Regions from separate parts of the Nocardioides sp. Z40_12 genome, predicted to be linked through region 1. Evidence: riboswitches for the same ligand, from Rfam matches in the RefSeq annotation. Region 1 holds a riboswitch; the other holds the start of a gene.
The links. A riboswitch is a leader RNA that binds a small molecule or an ion and turns the genes downstream of it on or off. The one in region 1 is predicted to bind thiamine pyrophosphate.
Positions count from the first base shown of each region.

Region 1 (4,564 bases):
CCAGCGCGGCCGCCTCCTCGGGGTTGGGGGTGGCCACCGTGGCCAGCCCCAGCAGGTGCTCGCGGTAGGCAGCGACCACCCCCGCGTCCCCCAGCACCGCCCCGCTGGTGGCCACCAGCACCGGGTCGACCACCAGGGGGACGCCGGCTCCCCCGACCCGGTCGGCCACCAGCCGGACCACCTCGGCGCTGCCCAGCATCCCCGTCTTGACCGCGGCCACCGGCAGGTCGCCGAGCACGGCGTCGAGCTGCGCGGCCACCACCTCCCACGGGACGGGATGGACGGCGTGCACGCCGAGCGTGTCCTGGGCGGTGACCGCGGTGACCACGCACGCGCCGTGGGTGCCGAGGTGGCCGAACGTGGCGAGGTCGGCCGCGAGGCCCGCGGCCCCGCCCGAGTCCGTGCCGGCGATCGTCAGCACCACCGGCGGCGTCACTCCCCCACCTCGGCCAGCAGCCGGGTGACCACCTCGGCAGGGTCGGCGGCCCGCATCACCGCGCCCATCACCGCGACCCCGTGGGCGCCGGCCGTCAGGGCGGCGGCGGCCACCCCGGGGCCGACCCCGCCGAGCGCGAGGACGGGCAGCCGGTGGCCGGCGAAGGCGGTGGCCGGGAGCGCCGGACCGTAGCCGGGCTTGCTCCGCGTGACGTCGTACGGCGAGAGCGTCACCCACCCGGCTCCGTCGGCCGTCGCCTCCGCCACCTCCGCGCGGGAGTGGCAGGAGCGGCCCCAGCACGGCGTCCCGGCCGGGACCGGCTGGCCCGCCGCCAGGTGCATCGCGTGGGCGGCCGGGTCGGGCAGCCGCGAGGAGACGACCCGCAGCCCCGGCAGGGCGGCGAGCGCCGCGACCAGGGCCCGCCGTCGCGCGGCCGGCAGGTCGGGCTCGCGCACCACCACGGCGCGGAGCCCGGCGGCGTGGCAGGCAGTCACGGTCGCCAGCAGCCCACGGCCCGGCGCCAGCTGGGCGCGGTCAGTGAGCAGCACCACCCGCGGGGGTCGCGCCGGGGGGCGGGGGCTCATCCGACCCGCCCCGCCACCGGGCTGGACGCCCGGGCCACCGACCGGCGCGGGATCCGGCCGGCACCCCGAGCCGTCCGCCCCGCCTCGACCGCGAGCCGCAGCGCCCGCGCCATCGCCGGCGGGTCCGCGGCCCGGGTCACCGCGGAGGCCGCGAGCACCGCGGCACAGCCCAGCTCCATGGCGAGAGCGGCGTCGGAGGCGGTGCCGATCCCGGCGTCGAGGACGACCGGGACGGCGACCGCGGCCACCACCGCCTCCAGCGACCACGGGTCGAGCACCCCGCGGCCCGAGCCGATGGGCGAGCCCAGCGGCATCACCGCCGCGCACCCGGCGTCGGCCAGCCGGCGGGCCAGCACCGGGTCGGGCGGCGCGTAGGGCAGCACGGTGAAGCCGCGGGCCACCAGCTGCTCGGCGGCGTCGAGCAGCTCCACGGCGTCCGGCAGCAGCGACTCCTCGTCGCCGATCACCTCGAGCTTGACCCAGTCGGTCTCCAGCGCGTCGCGGGCCAGCTCGGCGGTGAACACCGCCTCCCGGGCGCTGGTGCAGCCGGCGGTGTTGGGGAGCAGCCGGACGCCGTGAGCGCGCAGCGTCCCGAGCAGGCCATCCGCACCCGTGCCCGGCGTCCGGCGCATGCTCACGGTGACCAGGCCAGGGTCGGCGGCGCGCAGCACCTCCGGGAGCAGGGAGAGGCGCGGCAGCCCGCCGGTGCCGAGCAGCAGCCGGGAGGCGAGGGTCTCCCCCGCGATCAGCAACGGGTCCTCGGCGGCGCTCATCCGCCCTGCACCGCCTGCACCACCTCGACGACGTCGCCGGGCCGCAGGGCGTGCCCGACCCGGGCCCCCCGCGGCACCACCACTCCGTTGACGGCGACCGCGCACCCGGTCTCGGGCACCCTGCGGTGGCGCAGCAGGGTGGCGAGGTCCTCCTCGGGCACCTCGATCGGTCGTCCGTTGACCACGATCCTCATGGGCTCCTCCTCGGGTGCGGTGTCGCCGCGGGCCGCCGGCGCGGGTCCCAGGGCGGATGGACGGTCCCCGACTCCAGGTGGTCGGCGACCAGGCGCGCGGTCAGCGGGGCCAGCAGCACGCCGTGACGGTGGTGGCCGGCGGCCAGCAACACCCCCGGCAGGGGGGTGGGGCCGACCAGCGGCCGGTTGTCGCGGGTGCCGGGACGGTCCCGGGCCACCGCCTCCAGCCAGGTCGCCCGGTCGAGCGCCGGAAGGAGTGCGCGGCCCGCGTCGAGCAGGCCGTGCACCCCGCCCGCGGTCACCTCCGGGCCGGTGTCGTGCTCCTCGGCGGTCGCGCCGACCACCACCTCGCCGTCCGGGCGCGGCACCAGGTAGACCGCCCGCCCGCGCACCAGGCCGCGCACCACGTGACGCGGCGGGTCCGCGCTGCGCACCCGCAGCACCTCGCCGCGCACCCCGCGGACCAGCCCGGCGAACGGCGTCGGCAGCCGCGACCCGGTCGCCACCACGACCGCGTCGTGGTCGGGTCCGGGGGCGGGCTCCCGGTCGAGGTGCCACTCGCCGGGGACCAGCGCCTCGCCGAGCCGCCGCCGCAGGGCGGCCATGACGGCCCGCGGGTCGACGGCGAGGTCGGCGGGCAGCCGGAACCCTCCGGCGCTGCGGCCCAGGCAGGGCTCGGCGGCCCGGAGCGCCACCCGGTCCAGCTCCTCCACCGGCTCCCCGAGGGCCTCGAGCAGCCCGGCCTGCCGGGCGAGCTCCTGGAGGTCCCCGGCGTCGTGGCCCACCAGCAGCGTGCCGGCCGTCTGCAGCCTCAGCCCCAGCCGGCCGGCCAGCCCCGGCCAGAGCCGCGCCGACCGGCGCCCGGCCGTGAGCAGGTCGGTCTCCCCGTGCCAGGTCTCCCCCGCCGGGCAGAGCATCCCGGCGGCCGCCCAGGACGCTCCGCTCCCCGGCACCGGGTCCTGCACCGTGACCCGGTGACCGCGGTTCGCCAGCTCCTCGGCGCAGGCGAGCCCGATGATCCCGGCCCCGAGGACTCGCACCCGCAGGCTCACGCGAGGGCCGCCACCAGCTCCTTGGCCGCCGCCACCGGATCCCGCGAGGCCCAGATCCCGGCGATCACCGCGACCCCGTGCGCCCCCGCCCCGCGCGCCCGGGCCGCGCGCCCGGCGTCCACCCCGCCGATGGCGACCAGCGGCAGCACGCCCGTCGCCCAGGTGAGTGCGAAGGCCCCGAGCGGGTCGGGGATGCCGCTCTTGCTCGAGCTCGACCAGACCGGCCCGAAGCCGGCGTAGGACGCCCCCGCGGCCGCGGCCCGCAGCACGTCGTCGCGGCTGCGGCAGGTGGCACCCACGAGCAGGTCGGGGGCGACCCGGCGGGCGGCGGCCACGGGCAGGTCGTCGGCACCGAGGTGGACGCCGTCGGCCCCGGCCGCGAGGGCGACGTCGAGCCGGTCGTCGACGACCACCCGGGCACCCGCCGGGCGCACCGCGCCCACCACCGTCCGGGTCAGGTCGAGGACCTCCCGGTCGGTGCCGGTCTTCTCTCGCACCTGGAAGCCGTCGACGCCGGCCGCGGCGAGGTCGGGAAGCAGGGAGAGGTCGTCCCTGGCGGACACGAGGCAGAACAGACGGGGCAGCAACACCTGGACTCCTGACGCTTCCTTCGCCGGCATGACCCGGATCAGGTTCTACGGTCGGAGCGGCTCAGCTCCCTCTCAGCCCGCTGCCGCAGGCTCCCGTGGTGGACGTCAGCGACGATAGCCAAGGTCCCGAGCAGGTGTCCAGAGTGGTGACCGCGGCCGGCCGGCGGCCGCGCCCGGCGGCCGGTGCGCCCTCAGGCGCCGACGACCAGCACCGGCGCCGGATTCACGCCCAGCGCGACGCGGTCGCCCGGGCGCAGCCCGGAGGCCTCCGAGCTGGCGAGCTGGGCGACCAGCTCGGGCCCGTCGGGCAGGGCGACGTGGACCCGCGAGACCGGCCCGAGGAAGCCCACCGAGACCACGGTGGCGCTCCCCTCCGGATCGGCGGTCAGCTCCAGCGACTCGGGGCGCACCAGCGCCAGGCCCTGGCCCGTGGCCGATCCGTCGAGCACCGGCACCCGCTGACCCAGCACGTTGGCGTGGCCCGACTCGACGGTCGCCGGCACCCGGTTGGAGAGCCCCACGAACTCCCCGACGAAGGCCGTCGCGGGCGCGGAGTAGAGCTCGGCCGGCGGGGCCAGCTGCTCGAGACGGCCGGCGTTCATCACCCCGACCCGGTCGGCCACCGCGAGCGCCTCCTCCTGGTCGTGGGTGACGAAGAGGGTGGTGGTGCCGACGTCGAGCTGGACCTTGCGGATCTCGTCGCGCAGCTGCACCCGGACCTTGGCGTCCAGCGCCGAGAGCGGCTCGTCGAGCAGCAGCACCGAGGGCTCCACGGCAAGGGCGCGGGCCAGCGCCACCCGCTGCTGCTGACCACCGGAGAGCTGGTGGGCGTAGCGCGCCTTGTGCTGGCCCAGGCCCACCAGGTCGAGCATGTCGCCGGCCCGGTCCCGCCGCTCCTTGCGCCCGCGGCCGCGCATCTTGAGGCCGAAGGCCAC
Region 1 covers NZ_JBZAJA010000007.1:142,714-147,277, reverse strand. Annotated here, with positions in the region: gene thiD (bifunctional hydroxymethylpyrimidine kinase/phosphomethylpyrimidine kinase) at 1-436, opposite strand, end outside; gene AC4BG9_RS14270 (thiamine phosphate synthase) at 433-1,020, opposite strand; gene AC4BG9_RS14265 (thiazole synthase) at 1,017-1,793, opposite strand; gene thiS (sulfur carrier protein ThiS) at 1,790-1,987, opposite strand; gene thiO (glycine oxidase ThiO) at 1,984-3,039, opposite strand; gene AC4BG9_RS14250 (thiamine phosphate synthase) at 3,036-3,629, opposite strand; TPP riboswitch at 3,627-3,736, opposite strand; gene AC4BG9_RS14245 (ABC transporter ATP-binding protein) at 3,821-4,564, opposite strand, start outside.

Region 2 (4,564 bases), on a different contig from region 1:
TCGCCCACCACGAGGAGCGGCTGGCGCTGTGCCGGGCCGCCTTCGGCGCCGCGGCGGAGCTCACCGCCCACGACGTCGCCGGCCGGCTGCCGTGGACCCGCCACGCGCACGCCTTCGCGACGCTGGACGTCTTCAACTCCGCGCTGGCCACGATGGAGACCAGGGCCCACCTCGAGCTGCTGGTGGTCCGCGGCGAGCTCTCCCGGCACGAGGTGGACGGCACCGAGGTCTACCGGGTCCTGCCCCCGCGGGTCTGAGCGGTCCGGTCAGGCGCCGGTCAGGCGCCGGTCAAGAAGGACCCCACCTGGGCGGTCGCCCGCCGGGCCTCCGGGACCAGCGGCAGCAGCGGGTAGACGTGGAGCAGCCCCGGCTCCTCCACGGTGGTCAGCTCCCAGCCGGCCTGCGCGCCGCGCCGGGCCAGCAGCCGGCAGCCGGGCGCCAGGGTGTCGCGGGTGCCGTAGAGCAGCAGGGCCGGCGGCAGGCCGGCCAGCGAGCCGAGCGCGGGCGAGACCTCGGGCCGGGTCAGGTCCTCCTCGCCGCCCGCCCACCACCGGGCGTAGGCGCGGGTCTTGCCCACGAAGAGCCACGGGTCGTCCCGGCTGGCCAGCGCGGTCTCCTCCGGCGTGGTGTCGGCCAGGTCGACCCAGGGGGAGACGAGGACCAGCCGGGCGGCCACGGGCCCTCCGGCGTCGCGCATCGCCTGCGCCACCGCCAGCGCGTAGCCGCCGCCCGCGGAGTCGCCGCCCAGCACCAGCTCGCCCCCGGTCGCGGCGGCCTCCCGCGCCCAGCGGGTCGCCAGGGCGGTGGTCGCCGCGAACGAGTCGCGCCAGGTGTGCCGGGGCGCCAGCGGGTAGTCGGGCAGCACCAGCCGGGCCCCGGTGGTCGCGGCGAGCCGGCACAGCCACCGCAGGTGGAAGGGGTCCAGCGGGTGGGCGTAGCCGCCGCCGTGCAGGTGGAGCAGCGTCGGCCGGCCGGCCGCGTGGTCGGGCCGGCGCGGCGTCACCACCCAGGTCGGGTAGCCGGCCGAGTCGTCGCGGGCCACACGGAAGCGCCGGTCGAAGCGCGGCACCAGCATGGTCGGCAGCGCCGGGCTGCGGTCCCGGTGGCGGCGCTCGACGGCGGCCCGCTCCTGCTCGGCGTCGACGAGCTCGCCGGTACGCCGCACCCGGGGCAGCGCCCAGGCCAGCAGCCGGTGCCGGCGGCTGGGGCCGGGGCCTGGACGGAAGAGCTCGGAGTGCGGGACGCGGGTCACGGTCGCACCCTAGGCTCAGGCCACCATGACCGAGCCGTCCAGCACGCCGTCCGAGGGTCCCGCGGCAGCCGTGCCGGACCCGCTGGTGCTCTACCTCGCCGGCTGGGGCCGCAGCGGCTCGACGCTGCTGGAGCGGCTGCTGGGAGAGCTCGACGGGGTGACCCTGCTCGGTGAGGTGGTCCACCTCTGGGAGCGCGGTGTGCGCCGCGACGAGCTGTGCGCCTGCGGCGCGGCGTTCTCGGCCTGCCCGTTCTGGACTGCGGTCGGGGAGCGGGCCTTCGGCGGCTGGGGGCGGGTCGACGTCGACCGGGTGGCCCACCTCAAGGAGCAGGTCGACCGGCAGCGCCGGCTGCCCCGCACGCTGCGCCGCCACCCGTCGCCGGCCACCCGCCGCGCGGTGCTCGACTACGCCGGGCACTACCGCGCCGTCTACGCTGCCGCGCGCGAGGTGGCGGGGGGCGCCCGGGTCCTGGTGGACTCCAGCAAGGAGATCCCCACCGCCGTGACCCTCAGCCACCTGCCCGACCTGGACCTGCGGGTGCTGCACGTGCTCCGCGACCCGCGCGGGGTGGCGTACTCCTGGGCCAAGACCGTGGCCCGCCCGGAGGCGGGCGGCGAGCCGATGCCCCGCTTCTCCCCGGCCCGGAGCACCGCCTTGTGGGTCTCGGGCAACCTGACCGTGCAGGCCCTCCCCTGGCGGGGCGCCCCGCTGGCCCGGCTGCGCTACGAGGACCTGGTCGCCGACCCGGCCGGGGCGGTGGCCGCGAGCTGGCAGGCCCTCGGGCTGCCGGGCAGCCCCGCCCTCCCGCTGCTCGGGCCGCACGAGGTCGAGCTGGGGCCCTGCCACTCGGTGGCGGGAAACCCGATGCGCTTCCGGACCGGCCGCACCGAGCTGCGGGCCGACGAGGAGTGGCGCACCGAGATGACGACGCGCGACAGGCGCCTGGTGACCGCCCTGTCCTGGCCGGTGCTGCGCCGCTTCGGCTACCGGTAGTATCGCCGGACCAGACAGGGGAGCACCCGGTGTCGCGACGCGTCGACGACATCCATGTGCTGAGAGTGCGGAGAGAGCCGCAGACCCTCCGAACCTGCACCGGTTAGCACCGGCGAAGGGAGTCAGAGAAGTGAAGACCCATGCCCTCCTCGCGTCCGTGGCGGTGCTGAGCGCGGTCACGGCCGGCTGCAGCGCCCTCGGCGACGACAACGACGACACCGCCGGCGCGGACGAGCGTGACCGGGTCATCCTGGTCACCCACGAGTCCTTCCAGCTGCCCGAGGAGCTGATCGAGGAGTTCAGCGAGCGGCACGACCTCGACCTGATCGTCCGGGCCTCCGGCGACGCCGGCTCCCTGAGCGCCAAGCTCGGGCTGACCAAGGAGAACCCGCTCGGGGACGCCGCCTTCGGCATCGACAACACCTTCGCCTCCCGCGTGCTCGCCGAGGGTGTCTTCGCCCCCTTCGAGGCCCCGCTGCCGGCCGGCGCCGAGGAGTTCGCGCTGCCCGAGGGGGCCGACCGGCTTACCCCGGTCGACGTGGGCCACGTCTGTGTCAACGTCGACGACACCTGGTTCGCCGAGCGGGACGTGAAGCCGCCGCGGACGCTGGCGGACCTCGCCGAGCCGGCGTACCAGGACCTGATGGTGGTGCCGGCCGCCTCGACCTCCTCGGTCGGGATGTCCTTCCTGCTCGCCACCGTGGCGGCCTACGGCGACGAGTGGCCCGTCTACTGGCAGTCGCTGGTCGACAACGGCGTCAAGATCGTCGACGGCTGGAGCGACGCCTACTACACCGACTTCACCCAGGGCGGCGAGGACGGCACCCGCCCGATCGTGCTCTCCTACGACTCCTCGCCGGCGTTCACCGTCCCCGAGGGGAAGAACCGCTCCACCACCAGCGCGCTGCTCGACACCTGTTTCCGCCAGGTCGAGTACGCCGGGGTGCTGGCGGGCGCGTCCAACCCCGAGGGGGCCGAGGCGCTGGTGGAGTTCCTGGTCGGCCGGTCGGTGCAGGAGGCGCTGCCGGAGTCGATGTACGTCTTCCCGGTCGACGCCTCCGTGGAGCTGCCCGAGGCCTGGGCCGCCCACGCCGTCCAGCCCGACGAGCCGTTCACCGTGGCGCCCGAGGAGATCGCGGCCAACCGCGAGCGGTGGCTCCAGGAGTGGACCGAGCTCACCACCCGGTGACCGGGCCGTGACCCGTCGGCTGCTGGCGCTGGCCGCCCTCTCCGCCGGACCGCTGCTGGTGCTCGGCGTCTTCTTCGTGCTGCCGGTGACCGGAATGGTGGCCCGCGGGTTCTGGGTCGACGGCGCCTTCGACCCCGGCGGGGTGCTCGAGGTGCTCCGCCGGCCCCGGGTGCTGCGGGTGCTCTCCTTCACCGTGGGCTCGGCACTGGCCGGGACGCTGCTCTCACTGGTGCTCGGGCTGCCGGCCGCCTACGCGCTCAGCCGGCTCGCCCTGCCGGGGCGCCGGGTGGTCCGCGCCGCGCTGCTGGTGCCGTTCGTGCTCCCCACCGTGGTGGTCGGCGTCGCCTTCCGGGAGCTGCTCGGGGAGTCCGGCCCGCTCGGCTTCCTCGGGCTCGACGGCACGCCGGCGGCGATCGTGCTGGGCCTGGCCTTCTTCAACTCCGCCGTCGTGGTGCGCGGGGTGGGGGCGGCGTGGGAGTCCCTCGACCCGCGCCCGGCCGAGGCCGCTGCGGCCCTCGGTGCCCCCCCGTGGCAGGTGCTGCGCACGGTCACCCTGCCCGCCCTGCGGCCGGCCATCGTCTCCTCGGCGTCGGTGGTCTTCCTCTTCTGCGCGACCGCGTTCGGCATCGTGCTCACCCTCGGCGGGGTCCGCTACGCCACCGTGGAGACCGAGATCTACCTCCTGACCACCACCCTCTTCGACCTGCGGGCGGCGGCCGCCCTCTCGCTCGTCCAGCTGGCGGTGGTGGCCGGGTTGCTCCTGGTGACCGGCCGGCTCCGCGCGACCACGGCGGCGGTCGCCCGGCGTACCGCCCGCGCCCGGCGCCCGGGTCGCCACGACGTCTGGGCGCTGGCGATGACCGGTCTGCTGCTGGCCTTCGTCGCCGCCCCGCTGGTCACCCTGGTGCTGGGCTCGCTGCGGGTCGGCGGCGCCTGGAGCCTGGACAACTACCGCGCCCTGGGTGGGCGTGGCGACGACGGGGCGCTGCTGGTCCCGGTGACCGAGGCGCTGGTCAACTCGCTGCGGATCGCGGTGGACGCCACCTGGATGGCGCTGCTCCTCGGGCTGCTGCTGGCGGTGCTGGTCACCCGGCGCTCCCAGACCCGCACCGAGCGCCGGCTGAGGTCG
Region 2 covers NZ_JBZAJA010000003.1:220,266-224,829, reverse strand. Annotated here, with positions in the region: gene AC4BG9_RS07390 (MBL fold metallo-hydrolase) at 1-257, shown strand, start outside; gene AC4BG9_RS07385 (alpha/beta hydrolase) at 278-1,252, opposite strand; gene AC4BG9_RS07380 (sulfotransferase) at 1,278-2,246, shown strand; TPP riboswitch at 2,253-2,384, shown strand; gene AC4BG9_RS07375 (thiamine ABC transporter substrate-binding protein) at 2,377-3,435, shown strand; gene AC4BG9_RS07370 (ABC transporter permease) at 3,443-4,564, shown strand, end outside.
Region 2: it holds a riboswitch for thiamine pyrophosphate, as region 1 does, so the genes downstream of both, AC4BG9_RS07375 (thiamine ABC transporter substrate-binding protein) here and AC4BG9_RS14250 (thiamine phosphate synthase) in region 1, are expected to answer to the same signal.